Regions from separate parts of the Leifsonia naganoensis genome, predicted to be linked through region 1. Evidence: predicted binding sites of a transcription regulator. Region 1 holds the regulator's gene; the other holds the start of a gene.
What was found. The regulator HrcA, encoded in region 1, represses chaperone genes, less so after heat shock. The targets are predictions, from matches to a motif close to TTNGCACTCGNNNNNNNCGAGTGCNAA.
Positions count from the first base shown of each region.

Region 1 (6,943 bases):
TGGACGTGCATGATGTCGAACGCGTACGCGGCGAGGCGCTGGAGCGCGGCCTCGTCCACCTCGATCGCGGACTCGTTGTTGATCTCGATGCTCATGGCGGCCCTATCGTCGCTTCGGGAGGTGGTCGCGCGCCGCACCGCGGCGCTCGGCGCGGTTGGCGAACTCGGCGGCCTTCTCGCGCTCGTACAGACGCGCCTGCTGCTTGGCGTCGTACTCGGTGTACGCGTCGACGATTCGGCCGACCAGGGTGTGGCGCACGACGTCCTCGCTGGTCAGCTGCGCGAAGTGGATGTCGTCGACGCCCTTGAGCACGCGCGTCACGAGCCGCAGACCGCTCGCCGCGTTCGGGAGGTCGATCTGCGTGATGTCGCCCGTTACAACCATCTGCGAGCCGAAGCCCAGCCGGGTGAGGAACATCTTCATCTGCTCGGGCGTCGTGTTCTGCGCCTCGTCGAGGATGATGAACGAGTCGTTCAGGGTCCGGCCGCGCATGTAGGCGAGCGGGGCGACCTCGATCGTGCCGGCCGCGAGCAGCTTGGGCACGAGCTCCGGATCCATCATCTCGTTGAGCGCGTCGTACAGGGGGCGGAGGTAGGGGTCGATCTTGTCCGTGAGCGTGCCGGGCAGGTAGCCGAGGCGCTCCCCGGCCTCGACGGCCGGACGCGTCAGGATGATGCGGTTGACCTCCTTGCGCTGGAGGGCCTGCACCGCCTTCGCCATCGCGAGGTACGTCTTGCCCGTTCCGGCCGGGCCGATGCCGAACACGATGGTGCTCTCGTCGATCGCGTCGACGTACTTCTTCTGCCCGAGCGTCTTGGGCCGGATGGTCTTGCCGCGCGTGGTCAGGATCGCCTGGCCCAGCACGTCCGCGAGACTCGTGGCGTTGTCGTTGTCGAGGATCTTGGCCGACGTGGTGACCTCGGCCGGGCTGATGTCCTGCCCGTTGCGGACGAGCTGCAGCAGCTCCTCCAGCAGCCGCCGGGCGGCCTCCACCTGCGTCGCGTCGCCGCTCAAGGTGATCTCGTTGCCGCGCACGTGCACGCTGACGAGCGGGTACTGCCGCTCCAGCGTGGTCAGGAGCCGGTCTTGCGGCCCGAGCAGACGGACCATCTGGACGCCGTCGACGTGCAGACGCGCCTCGGCGGCCCCGTTCGACGCGGCGCCCGCCTCGGGCATCGGTTCGCTAGTCGGCAAGGCTTCCTTCCTCGAGCGACCCGCCGGGGCCGGCGCTCAGTACGTGGGCGTGCACGTGGAACACGGTCTGTCCCGCGCCCGCACCGGTGTTGAAGACCAATCGGAAGTCGCCTCCCGCCTCGGCGGCGAGGCGCTTCGCGACGGACACGATCTCGGCGAGGAGCGCGGGGTCGCCGGCGGCGAGCTCCGTCACGTCGCGGTACTGCTCGGTCTTGGGGACGACGAGGAGGTGCACCGGCGCCTTGGGCGCGATGTCGCGGAACGCGATGATGCGCTCGCCGTCGTAGACGATGTCGGCCGGGATCTCGCCCGCGACGATGCGCGAGAAGATCGAGGGCTGTGCGCTTTCCATGGAGTCCATCCTATTCGCCCGCCCTGAGGGGTCTACCAGCGACCGAGCGAGGCGTTCAGCACGGCGAGGGCCGCGGGGCCGGCCGTGGAGGTGCGGAGCACCGTGTCGCCGAGGCGCACGATGCGGGCGCCCGCGGCGCGGAGCACCTCCAGCTCGCCCGGGGCGATGCCGCCCTCGGGGCCCACGACGAGCACGAGCTCGCGCTCGCCGGGGGTGAAGGCCGTCAACGCCGAGTCCCCCGTCGGCTCCAGCACCAGCACGTCCGCGCCGTCGGCGAGATCGGCGACCTGCGCCGTCGTGGCCAGCTCCCCCACCTCGGGCACCCACGCGCGGATCGACTGCTTGGCCGCCTCCCGCACGATCGTCGACCAGCGGTCACGGCCCTTCGCGACCTTCGCGCCTTCCCAACGGGAGACGGATCGCGACGCGGACCAGGGGACGACACGGTCGACGCCGAGTTCCGTCGCCGCCTGGATCGCGAGCTCGTCGCGGTCGCCCTTGGCCAGCGCCTGGACCAGCGTGATGCGCGGGGCGGGCGGCTCCTCCTGCCGGACCGAAGCGACCTCGATCGTGAGCTCAGCGCCCGTCGCGACGACGACGTCGCCCGACGCGACCAGGCCGCGGCCGTTGCCGATCGACACCGTCTGCCCCGGGCGCGTCCGGTTCACGGTCGCCGCGTGCTTGGCCTCGGGGCCGGTCAGGGTCAACCGCGCGCCGACCTCGGCCGCCTCGAGGTCCTCCCGCAGATAGAGCGAGCTCATCGGGTCAGAAGTTCAGGAACCGGTCGCGGAGCTTGGCGAAGAGCCCCTGCTGGAAGCGTGCGAGCGACGGCTCCACCGAGTGGTGCGTCGCCGCGAACTTCTTGATGAGCTCCTTCTCCTTGTGGTCGAGCTTCGTCGGCGTGACCACCTGGATGCCGACCTTCAGATCGCCGCGGCCGCTGCCGCGCAGGTGCGTGATGCCGCGGTCTTTGACCGTCACGATGTCCGCGCTCTGCGTCCCGGCCTTCAGCTCGAGCCGGATGTCGCCGTCGAGCGCCTTCACCGAGGCGGTCGTGCCGAGGATCGCATCCACCATCGACACCTCGAGGGTGCAGAGGAGGTCGTCGCCATCGCGACTGAAGACGTCGTGGTGCTTGACCTTGATCTCGAGGTAGAGGTCGCCGTTCGGGCCGCCCGCGGGGCCGGCCTCGCCGCTGCCCGGCATCTGCAGACGCAGGCCGGTGTCGACGCCGGCGGGGATGTCCACCGGAACGGTGCGACGGGCGCGCACCCGGCCCTGGCCCTGGCAGGTGACGCACGGGGTGGCGATGACGGTGCCGTAGCCGCGGCAGCTGCCGCACGGGCTCGACGTCATCACGTTGCCGAGCAGGGAGCGCACGGAGCGCTGGATGCTGCCGGTGCCGTGGCAGATGTCGCAGGTGACCGGCGCGGTGCCGGGCTGGCAGCAGGAGCCGTTGCAGGTCTCGCAGACGACGGCGGTGTCCACCTCGAGGTCGCGGTGGGTGCCGAAGACGACCTCGTCGAGGTCGATCTCCACGCGCAGCAGGGCGTCCTGCCCGCGCTCGCGCCGGGAGCGGGGGCCGCGGGAGGCTCCCCCTCCTCCCCCGAAGAACGTCTCGAAGATGTCGCCGAAGCCGGCGAAGTCGCCCTGGCCGCCCCCGCCTCCGCCGAAGCCCGTCGGGCCGCCGAGGTCGTACTGCTGGCGCTGCTTCGGGTCGCTGAGCACGTCGTAGGCGTGCGTGACGAGCTTGAACCGCTCCTGGGCCTCGGAGCTGGGGTTCACGTCCGGGTGCAGCTCGCGCGCGAGCCGGCGGTACGCCTTCTTGATCTCGTCGGGGGTGGCGTTGCGCTCAACGCCCAGTACTTCGTAGTGGTCGGCCACGTAAGGCTGTTCCTTCTCGTTTGTCGTGTTCTAGTCGCCGAGGAGGCGAGAGAGGTAGCGGGCGACCGCGCGGACGGCGGCCATGTTGCCCGAGTAATCCATGCGGAGGGGGCCGAGGAGCCCGATGCGGGCCACGTCGGAGCCGGCGGCGCTGTAGCCGCTGGACAGGATCGACGCCTCGCTCAGCCCGAGGACGGCGTTCTCACGGCCGATGCTGACGGCCACGCCGTGCTGGTCGTGCGCCATCTCGTCGAACAGGCGCAGCAGCACCACCTGCTCCTCGATCGCCTCGAGCACCGGGGTGATCGTGCCGGGGAAGTCGGTCTCGGTGCGGACGAGGTTGGCGGCCCCGGCCATGACGAGACGCTCTTGCCGGTTCGCCGCGATCTGGTCGAGCAAGGCGCTCGCGACCGGCGAGACCAGCTCGCGGGTGCGCTCGGTGAGTGCGTCCGGCAGCTGGCGCAGCCGGGCGGTCGCGTCGGGCAGGGAGAGCCCGGCCGCGGCCCCGTTGATCGCGCCGCGGATCTCGGCGATCTCCTGGTCCGTCAGCGCGGCGTTCAACTCGATGACGCGCTGCTCGACGGCGCCTGAGTCCGTGATCAGCACGCTCAGGAGACGGTGCGGCGCGAGCGACACCAGCTCGATGTGCCGGATGCGCGAGCGAGACACCGACGGGTACTGCACGAGCGCGACCTGGTTGGTCAGCTGCGAGAGCAGGCGGACGGTGCGCGCGAGCACGTCATCCAGATCGATCGACTCGCCGAGGAACGCCTCGATCGCCGTGCGCTGCGCCGTGGTGAGCGGCCGCATCTCGGAGAGGTGGTCGACGAACAGCCGGTAGCCCTTGTCGGTCGGCACGCGCCCGGACGAGGTGTGGGGGGCCGCGATCAGCTCCTCCTCCTCGAGGAGGGCCATGTCGTTGCGGATCGTCGCGGCCGAGACGCCGAACGAGTGCCGCTCGACGATGCTCTTCGAGCCCACCGGCTCGCGGGAGGCGACGTAGTCCTGGACGATCACCCGCAGGACTTCGAGACTGCGCTCGGAGACCATGACACCCTCCCGTCGACCGAATTCACTTAGCACTCAGCGTTCTTGAGTGCTAATCATATCGCGCGAACGGCCGACACGAGTTATTGTCCGCGAGCGCGCGCGGCGGTACCTTATGCGCACCGGGTCGACTCCGTCGCATCCGATCACGAAAGGGCAACACGCATGTCCGACCCGAACCAGCCCGTGGACCCGAACAACGGCGTTCCTCCGCAGCAGCCCTACGGCAACGTGCCGCCGCAGCAGCCGTACGGCGCCGCTCCCCAGCAGCCGTACGCCGCTCCCGCCGCCCCGCTCACCGCCGAGCAGGACAAGCAGTGGGCGTCGTTCGCGCACCTCGGCGGCATCCTCTGGATCCTCCCCTCCCTCATCATCTGGCTGGTCTTCAAGGACCGCGGCGAGAAGACGAACGTGGAGGGCAAGGAGGCGCTCAACTGGCAGATCACCTGGATCATCGCGTGGGTGGCCTCCCAGATCATCGGCATCATCATCGGCGGCTTCACCGTCGGCATCGGCTACCTGCTCTTCGGCCTGCTCGTGCCGTGGGCGCTCTACATCGTGAACCTGGTGTTCTCGATCCTCGGCTTCGTCAAGGTCAACGGAGGAGGCTCGTACCGTTACCCGGTGAACTTCCGCTTCATCAAGTAGCGCGCCGCTTCGGGCTGAAAAGCTCTCGGCTTCTTCTCAGACTCGGGCCTCCGGCCCTAGGCTGTGTGGGTAATCGTCCGCCGATCAGCCCGGGACGCTCCCGGGCTCTTTGCAAGGAGACTCCATGTCCGCAACGCCCCCACCGCCGCCTCAGCAGCCGTACGGAGGCGCCTCTCAGCAGTTGAGCCCCTCCGACGAGAAGCTGTGGGCGACGCTCGTCCACGTCGGCGGGATCCTCTTCGGATGGCTCCCGGCGCTCATCGGGTACCTCGTGCTCAAGGAGCGCGGCCCGTTCGTGCGCTCCCACACCGCCACGGCGCTGAACTTCCAGATCACCCTGTTCATCGGCACCGTGGTCGGCTGGATCACGAGCTTCGTCGTCGTCGGGATCTTCATCCTGCTGGCCGTCTGGGTCGTGAACATCGTCTTCAGCATCATCGCCGCGCTCAAGGCGAACCGCGGCGAGTACTACACGTACCCGATCGCCATCAAGTTCGTGAGCTGACGCTCCCGATCACACCTCGGCGAGCAGCCGTCGCACGACGGCGTCCGCCAGAAGCCGTCCTCGCAGGGTCAGCGTCACCGACCCGGCGAGGGCGGCTTTTCCGTCGATGAGGCCGTCGGCGATGAGCCCCGCGATCTCGCGGCGGCCCTCCGCCGACAGCTCGGCGGTGCGGATGCCCTCGCGGATGCGCGTGAGCAGCAGCACCCGCTCCACCCGCCGCGTCTCGGCGTCGAGCGTCTCCCGGCCGGCGGCGGGCGACTCCCCCGCGAGCACGCGCTGGGCGTAAGCGGCGGGATGCTTGACGTTCCACCACCGCACACCGCCGACGTGGCTGTGCGCGCCCGGACCGATGCCCCACCAGTCGTGGCCGAGCCAGTACGAGAGGTTGTGCCGCGAGCGGTGGTCGCCGTCGCGAGACCAGTTGCTGACCTCGTACCAGTCGTAGCCGGCCGCGGCGAGCCGCGCGTCGGCCAGCTCGTACATGTCGGCCTGGAGGTCCTCGTCGGGCTCCGGGACCTGTCCGCTCTTGATCTGGCGGGCGAGCTTGGTGCCCGCCTCGACGATGAGCGAGTACGCCGAGAGGTGGTCGGGCGCGCAGGCGAGTGCCGTGTCCAGGCTCCGCCCCCAATCGGAGAGCGACTCCCCCGGCGTGCCGTAGATCAGGTCGAGGCTCACCTGGAGGCCGGCCTCCCGCGCCCATTCGACGACGAGCGGGATGCGCTCGGGGTCGTGGGTCCGCTCCAGCGTCGCGAGGACGTGCGGGACAGCGGACTGCATCCCGAACGACACCCGCGTGAATCCGGCGTCGGCGAGGCGGCGCAGGTCGTCCGCATCCACCGAGTCCGGGTTCGCCTCGGTCGTGACCTCGGCCCCCGGTGCGAGTCCCCACGCGTCGCGGACGGCGCCGAGCATCGCTCCGAGATCCGACGGCGGCAGGAGCGTCGGCGTGCCGCCGCCCAGGAACACGGTCGACACGGGTCGCTGCGGCAGTCCGCTCGCCGCCAGTGCGCGGGCGGCGAAGCCGACCTCGGCGACCGCATGGCCCGCGTAGTCGGACTGGCTCACACCGCGGAGCTCGGTGGCCGTGTACGTGTTGAAGTCGCAGTACCCGCAGCGCACCCGGCAGAACGGCACGTGCAGGTAGACCCCGAAGTCGCGGTCCGCCGCGCCGTCGAGCGACGACTCCGGGAGGATGCCGTCGGCGGGCGCGGGGTCGCCGAGTGGGAGCGCGCTCGGCATCAGGCCGACCGTGCGGGGAGGAGCGAGCGCAGGTACTTCGTCGTGAACCGGTTCTGCACCAGCCGGAGCACCGG
Region 1 is NZ_JACCHJ010000001.1:3,892,577-3,899,519, forward strand. It holds gene ybeY (rRNA maturation RNase YbeY) at 1-95, opposite strand, end outside; gene HNR14_RS18740 (PhoH family protein) at 103-1,176, opposite strand; gene HNR14_RS18745 (histidine triad nucleotide-binding protein) at 1,184-1,546, opposite strand; gene HNR14_RS18750 (16S rRNA (uracil(1498)-N(3))-methyltransferase) at 1,579-2,307, opposite strand; gene dnaJ (molecular chaperone DnaJ) at 2,312-3,430, opposite strand; gene hrcA (heat-inducible transcriptional repressor HrcA) at 3,461-4,480, opposite strand; gene HNR14_RS18765 (DUF4870 domain-containing protein) at 4,643-5,125, shown strand; gene HNR14_RS18770 (DUF4870 domain-containing protein) at 5,250-5,630, shown strand; gene hemW (radical SAM family heme chaperone HemW) at 5,640-6,869, opposite strand; gene HNR14_RS18780 (DUF1990 domain-containing protein) at 6,869-6,943, opposite strand, start outside.

Region 2 (6,943 bases), 1.1 Mb from region 1:
GGCCTGGACGCTGTCGGCGTACTCGCCGCCGAGCGTGTAGAGGTCGGTCTGCGCGCCGAGTCCCGTCGCGAGCGCGCGGCGCCAGACCGTGACGGCGATGATCGGGCCGGTCATGCGCCCAGCTCGATCCAGGTGCTCTTCACGTCGGTGTACTTGTCCACCGCGTGGGCGCCCTTGTCGCGGCCGAATCCGCTCGCACCGACACCGCCGAAGGGCATCGACATGTCGCCCTCCTCGTAGCAGTTGACCCAGACGGTCCCGGCCCGCAGGCGTCGGGAGACCAGGTGGGCGGCCGAGAGATCGCGCGTCCAGAGCCCGGCGCCCAACCCGAACGGCGTGCCGTTGGCCACCGCGACCGCCTCGTCGACGCTGTCGACCGCGATGACCGAGAGCACCGGGCCGAACACCTCGACCTGGGCGATCTCCATCTCCGGGCGGACGCCGGTGAGCACGATCGGGGCCAGGTAGCTGCCGTGGCCGGTGCCGATGTCGTGGCGGGAGGTGGCCCCCGCGGCGAGCGTCGCCCCGTCGGCGAGCGCGCGCTCCACGAAGCCCAGGATGCGCTCGAGCTGCCGCTCGCTCACCACGGCTCCGCTCGGTGCGTCCCCGCTGAGCGGGTCGGCCGGCGCCATCGCCGCGGCCTGGGCGACCGCCGCCTCCACCGCCCGGTCGTGCACGTCGCGGAGGACGACCATGCGCGACGACGCGCTGCACATCTGCCCCTGGTTGTAGAAGGCGCCCCACGCCGTCGAGCGGCCGGCGGCCTCCACGTCGGCATCGCTCAGGATGACGGAGGCGGACTTGCCGCCGAGCTCCGGCCAGACGCGCTTGCCGTTGGACTCCGCCGAGTAGACGAGGAAGCGGCGGCCGACGCCCACCGACCCGGTGAAGGTGAGCACGTCCACGTCGGGGTGGCGGCCGAGGGCCTCGCCGACCGTGTCGCCCCGGCCCGGGATGACGTTGAGCACCCCGGCGGGCAGCCCCGCCTCGAGCGCGAGCTCGCCGAGCCGGAGTGCCGAGACCGTGGTCTGCTCCGCGGGCTTGAGGACCACGCTGTTGCCGGCGACGAGGGCGGGGCCGAGCTTCCAGGCCGTCATCGTGAGGGGGAAGTTCCAGGGGACGACGGCGCCGACCACGCCGGCGGGCTCGCGGGTCACCAGGGCGAGCGCGTCGGGAGTGGCCTCCGGAGCCTCCCCCGGCAGCTTGTCGGCCAGCTGGCCGTACCAGCGCAGGCACTGGGCGACCGCGCGCAGCTCGACGCCGCGGGCGTCCTGCACGGGCTTGCCCATCTCGAGCGAGATCCGCAGTGCGAGCTCGCGGGCGTTCTGCTCGACGAGGTCGCCGAAGCGGACCAGCACGCGTCCGCGCTCGATCGCCGCCCGCCGTGACCAGACGCCGCTCTCGAAGGCGGCGCGCGCCGAGCGGACGGCAGCGTCGACGTCGGAGGCGGTCCCGTCGGCGACGACCGCCAGAACGGAGCCGTCGCGCGGGCTGACGAGGTCGAACCCGGTGGGGGCGTCGGAGAGGAGCCGGCGGCCGCCCACGAGCGGCGCGGTGTCCCAGTTCAGGTTCTCCGCCTCGTGCTGCCAGGTGTCTCGCATTGCCGCCCTCTCTCCATTGGTTGAAGTGAGGTTATGCGTTAACGGCCACTATCGCAATCACAAATTTAGGTTTCGGCCACTTCTGCAACAAGATGTTTACAAATCAGCCACATCCGGCAACTCGGCGACGAGCATCGGACCGCGCCGGACGGGAGCGAGCACGACCGACGTCTGCGCTGCCGTGACGCCCAGAGCGGCGACGTCCTCGGTGAGGAACCGGTACAGGGCGTGCTCGTCCTCGACGACGCAGTCGACCAGCAGCTGGGTGGCCCCGGTGCAGGCGGCGCAGAAGCGCACGGAGGGATGCCGCCCGAGCGCCTCCCCCACCGCCTCCACGCGGTCGGGAGAGACCTGCAGCCAGGTGAGCGCCTCGACGCGCAAGCCGTGCAGGGCCGGACTGATCTCGGTGCGCACGTGCAGCACGCCGGCGCCGAGCAGGGCGTCGAGCCGCCGCTTCACCGTCGGAGGGGTGACGCCGATCCGCTCCGCCACGTCGCTCGCCGTGGCCCGCCCGTCCTCGGCGAGCACCGCGACCAGCCGGTCGTCGTCCGCCGAGAGCGCCACACGCCCGCTCGCGCGCGGGGCCGGTTCCTCCCCGTTGCGCAGCTGCGCCAGCACGGCCGGTGGGAGCGGGATGGCCGTCCAGTCGAAGCCGGAGCGGAAGAACTTGAGCACCGTCCCGACGCGCACCGACACCAGGTGGTCGAGCTCGGGGAGCTCCTCCACCACCAGCCGGGCGCTCTCCTCCGGTGTGCGCGGCATGAGCTGGCAGATCACGTCTGCGCCGCTCTCGAGCACAGACACGCTCGACGCGTCAGGGCGGGTGGCGAGGGCCTGCGCGACCGCGACCGCCCGGCCCGGCCGCGTGCCGATCTGGATGACGAGCGGACGTGCATCCCCCACCATCGTCGTATCGAGATAGGTGGAGACGCGCACGGCGCCCACGTCGAGCAAGCGCTGCCCGCGGCGCGCGATCGTGCGCACCGGAGCGTCGATCACCTTGGCGATGAGCCCCCAGCTGGCGCGCCCGTTCGCCTGGAGCGCCGCCGCGATGCGGGAGTCGAGTTCGTCGAAGTCGGTGGAGATGGCCACGCCCCTACGCTAGCCGGGCATCCCGGCGCACGCCGCGAGCGGAGACGATCATGTCCACACTGAGCACGACGAGGGCCAGCCAGACGATCCCGAAGCCGAGCCACCGCTCGGGCGGCATCGCCTCGTGCAGCACGAACACGCCGACCATGAACTGGATGAGCGGCGTGACGTACTGCACGAACCCCATGTAGACGAGCGGGAGACGCCGGGAGGCCGCGGCGAAGAACAGCAGCGGCACCGCCGTCACGACGCCCGCGCCGGCGAGCGCGATCGTGTGCCACGTGCCGTACGCGCCGAGGGTGATCCCCGTGGTCATCCCCACGATGACCAGCTGCACGATGGCGACCGGTGTGAGCCACATCGTCTCCAGCGTGAGCCCGGAGACCGCGTCGACCGACGGCCCGACGCGCTTCTTGATGAGGCCGTAGAAGCCGAACGAGAACGCCAGCACCAGCGCGATCCACGGGAAGGCGCCGTAGCCGACCGCGAGGACGATCACGGCCACGGCGCTCAGCGCGACCGCGACCCACTGGGCCGGTCGCAGGCGCTCGCGCTGCACGAGCACGCCGAGCAGGACGGTGACGATCGGGTTGATGAAATAGCCGAGGGCGGCCTCCACCACGTGGCCGGTGACCGTGGCCAGCACGTAGGTCTGCCAGTTGACGTAGATCAGCGCACCCGCGAGGGCCATCGTGAACAGGATGCGCGGCGAACGGATCAGCGCGACCAGCGGACGCCACGCCCGCGTGACCGTGATCAGGAGGGCGCAGAACACCAGCGAGAAGACGACGCGCCAGGCGACGATCTCCCACGCCGTCGTGGGTGCCAGGGCGATGAAGTAGAGGGTGAGGACGCCCCACAGGACGTGCGCCGAGAGGGCGAAGACCAGTCCGGAGGTGCGGCGGTCGGTCGTGGGAGCAGGCGGTGTCACCCGACAGACTCTAGCGACCCCGGCCGACAGACGAGAACGGCCCGGATGCCAGAAGGCATCCGGGCCGGACGTGAGACGGGGTGCGTCAGCGGACGACGACCGCGAGCACGTCGCGGGCCGAGAGGACGAGCAGGTCCTCGCCGCCGAACTTGACCTCGGTGCCACCGTACTTGGAGTAGATGACCTTGTCGCCGACGGCGACGTCGAGGGGGATGCGGTTGCCGTTGTCGTCGATGCGGCCGGGGCCCACGGCGACGACTTCGCCCTCCTGCGGCTTCTCCTTGGCGGTGTCGGGGATGACCAGACCGGACGCAGTGGTCTGCTCAGCCTCGACCTGCTTGATGACGATGCGATCTTCGAGCGGCTTGATGGAGACCGACACGTTGACCCCTTTCCTATGACAAACGGTGTCTTGACAGAAGACGTGAGTTAGCAGCCTCGCACTGCGAGTGCTAACGAGAGTCTAGAGGGTGCGTTAGCAGTCACGCAACGTGAGTGCCAAGAGGTAGCGTGTGGGTCATGGAACGGTCCGAATTCGTCGAACTGCTGAGCTCGGAAGGGCTCCGTCTGCTCGACTCCCTGCCCCCGTACCGGACCGAGAAGGACGTGCTGCGTCTCGTCACCGACCTGCGCAAGCGGGGGCACTCCCCCGGCCTGGTCGCCGCCGTCCTCACCCAGTCGAAGCTGCGGCGCAAGGCCGTCGCGAAGTTCGGCGATTTCGCCTCCCGGATGCTCTTCACCGAGGCCGGCCTGGAGCAGGCGACGCGGCTCTCGGTGGCCGCCCGGCACGCCGGCCGCTTCCGCACGGCGGGCATCCGCCGCGTGGCCGACCTCGGCTGCGGGATCGGTGGAGACGCCCTCGCCTTCGCCGCGATCGACCTGGAGGTGACCGCCGTCGAAGCGGACGAGGTCACCGCGGCCATCGCCGCCTACAACCTCGCTCCGTTCCCGTCCGCGACCGTCGTGCACGGTCGCGCCGAGGAGACCGACCTGCGCGCCGTCGAGGGCGTCTTCCTCGATCCGGCCCGCCGGACGGCGGGACACGCGCAGACCGAGCGGCTGACCGATCCCGACGACTACACGCCCTCGCTCGGCTTCGCCTACGAGATCGCGACCGGGCGCTCGGTCGGGATCAAGCTCGGTCCCGGATTCGACCGCGACCTCATCCCCTCGAACGCCGAGGCCCAGTGGATCTCGTCCGACGGCCAGGTGGTCGAGCTCGGCCTGTGGTTCGGCGCGCTCGCGCGGAGCGGGACCCGTCGCGCGGCACTCGTCCTGCGCGGCGACGACGCCCACGAGCTGACGGCGGAGGCCGACAGCGAGGATGCCGAGACCGGCGACCTCGGCGAATACCTCTACGAGCCGGACGGCGCGGTGATCCGCGCCCGGTTGATCGGCGACCTGGCCCGCTCGCTCGGCGGACGCATGGTCGCCGACGGCATCGCCTACATCACGGCGGACGCCGCGGTGGAGACGCCGTTCGCCGCCGGGTTCCGGGTGCTCGAGACCCTCCCATACGGCGAGCGCGACCTCAAGCGCGCGCTGCGCGACCGCGGCATCGGCACCCTGGAGATCAAGAAGCGCGGCGTGGATGTCGACCCCGCCGCGCTCCGCAAGCGCCTCGCGCTCAACGGCGACCGGTCGGCGACCCTGATCCTCACCAGGATCGCCGGACGGCACACCGCGCTGCTGGCCGAGCGGCTCTGAGGCCGCCCGGCGCCGCGACCCGCGTCAGTACGTGTTGTAGTTGGCGGAGAAGCTCGCGAACAAGATCGCCAACCCGATCCAGACGATGATCGCGATCGCGATGCTCACGAAGCCCAGGATGAGGCCGGTGAGCCAGAATCCCTTCGCCTGCGGCTCCTTGCTCCGGCCGAGGAAGCCGAGCACGACCGCCGCGATGCCGAACAGCACGCCGATGCCCCAGGCGATGTTGAGCACGATGCCGACGATGCCGCCGATGAGCGAGAGGATGCTCAAGATGGGCGTCTTCGTGGGCGCCGCATAGGGCTGGGCGTACCCGGGGGCAGGCTGACCATAGGCCGGCGCGCCATAGCCGGGAGCCGGGGGCTGCTGACCGTACGGCTGCTGCGGCTGACCATACGGCTGCTGCGGCTGGCCGTAGGGCTGCTGAGGCTGAGCATAGGGCTGCTGCGGCGGCTGGCCGTACTGCGGCTGCTGACCGTACGGCTGCTGCGGCTGCTGCGGCTGCTGGCCGTACGGGGCCTGCGGCTGCTGGCCGTAGGCGGGAGCGGCGGGCGGGGCGACCGGCGGCACGGAGCCCGCGTCGGGGGCGGGTGCAGCAGGAGGGGCGGGCGGCGCTACGGGAGCCGACTCGGTGGCCGGGACCACGGGCTCCGCGGGCGGGACCGCTCCGTTCTGGGCGTCGGGGTCCGTGGGGCCGGCGGGCGCGTTCGGATCGGTCATGTTCCGCATCTCCTTCTAGCTACGGGAATTTCTGGGAACTCCCTGGGCCATCCCATCGTCCCAGCGGGGCCGCGGGGTGTCAACGACTAGCGGGCCACCTGGATCTCGGTGACGGGCAGCGTCGAGTCGGCGCCGAAGGTGAGCTCGCTCGGCTCGCGTCCGGCCATCACCAGCTGCGCGCCGAGGGCGGCGATCATCGCCCCGTTGTCGGTGCAGAGCGAGAGCGCCGGGATGCGCAGCGCGATGCCCGCCTCGCGGGTCCGCTCCGCCGCCAGCTGACGCACGCGCGCGTTGGCGACGACGCCCCCGCCGAGCAACAGGCGCGGGACGCCGTGGTCGCGGCAGGCGGCGACGGCCTTGGTCAGCAGCACGTCGACGACGGCCTCGCGGAAGCTGGCGGCCACGTCGGCGACGGGCACCTCCTCCCCCGCGTCCTGCCGCTGCTCGACCCAGCGGGCGACCGCGGTCTTCAGCCCCGAGAACGAGAAGTCGTAGCGGTGCTGCTCGAGGTCCTTGGGCTTCGTGAGCCCGCGGGGGAACCGGATCGCGCGGGGGTCGCCGTCGGCGGCCACCCGGTCGATCTGCGGTCCACCCGGATACGGCAGCCCGAGCACGCGGGCCACCTTGTCGAAGGCCTCGCCCGCCGCGTCGTCGATGGTCTCGCCGAGCAACTGGACGTCCGAGACCAGATCGCGCACGAGGAGCAGGGAGGTGTGACCTCCCGAGACCAAGAGGGCGATCGTCGGCAGCTCCACCGGGTGGCCCGGGCCGCCCGACGCGTCCAGGAGATCGGCGCCGACGTGGCCGACGAGGTGGTTCACCGCGTACAGCGGTTTGCCGAGCGACACGGCGAGCGCCTTCGCCGCGCCGACCCCGACCATCAGCGCGCCCG
Region 2 is NZ_JACCHJ010000001.1:2,779,419-2,786,361, reverse strand. It holds gene HNR14_RS13515 (gamma-glutamyl-gamma-aminobutyrate hydrolase family protein) at 1-114, opposite strand, end outside; gene HNR14_RS13510 (aldehyde dehydrogenase family protein) at 111-1,601, opposite strand; gene HNR14_RS13505 (Lrp/AsnC family transcriptional regulator) at 1,698-2,693, opposite strand; gene rarD (EamA family transporter RarD) at 2,698-3,624, opposite strand; gene groES (co-chaperone GroES) at 3,710-4,006, opposite strand; gene HNR14_RS13490 (THUMP-like domain-containing protein) at 4,144-5,331, shown strand; gene HNR14_RS13485 (DUF4190 domain-containing protein) at 5,356-6,051, opposite strand; gene tsaD (tRNA (adenosine(37)-N6)-threonylcarbamoyltransferase complex transferase subunit TsaD) at 6,138-6,943, opposite strand, start outside.
Region 2: the regulator HrcA is predicted to act here: its motif matches at 4,100-4,126, upstream of groES (co-chaperone GroES).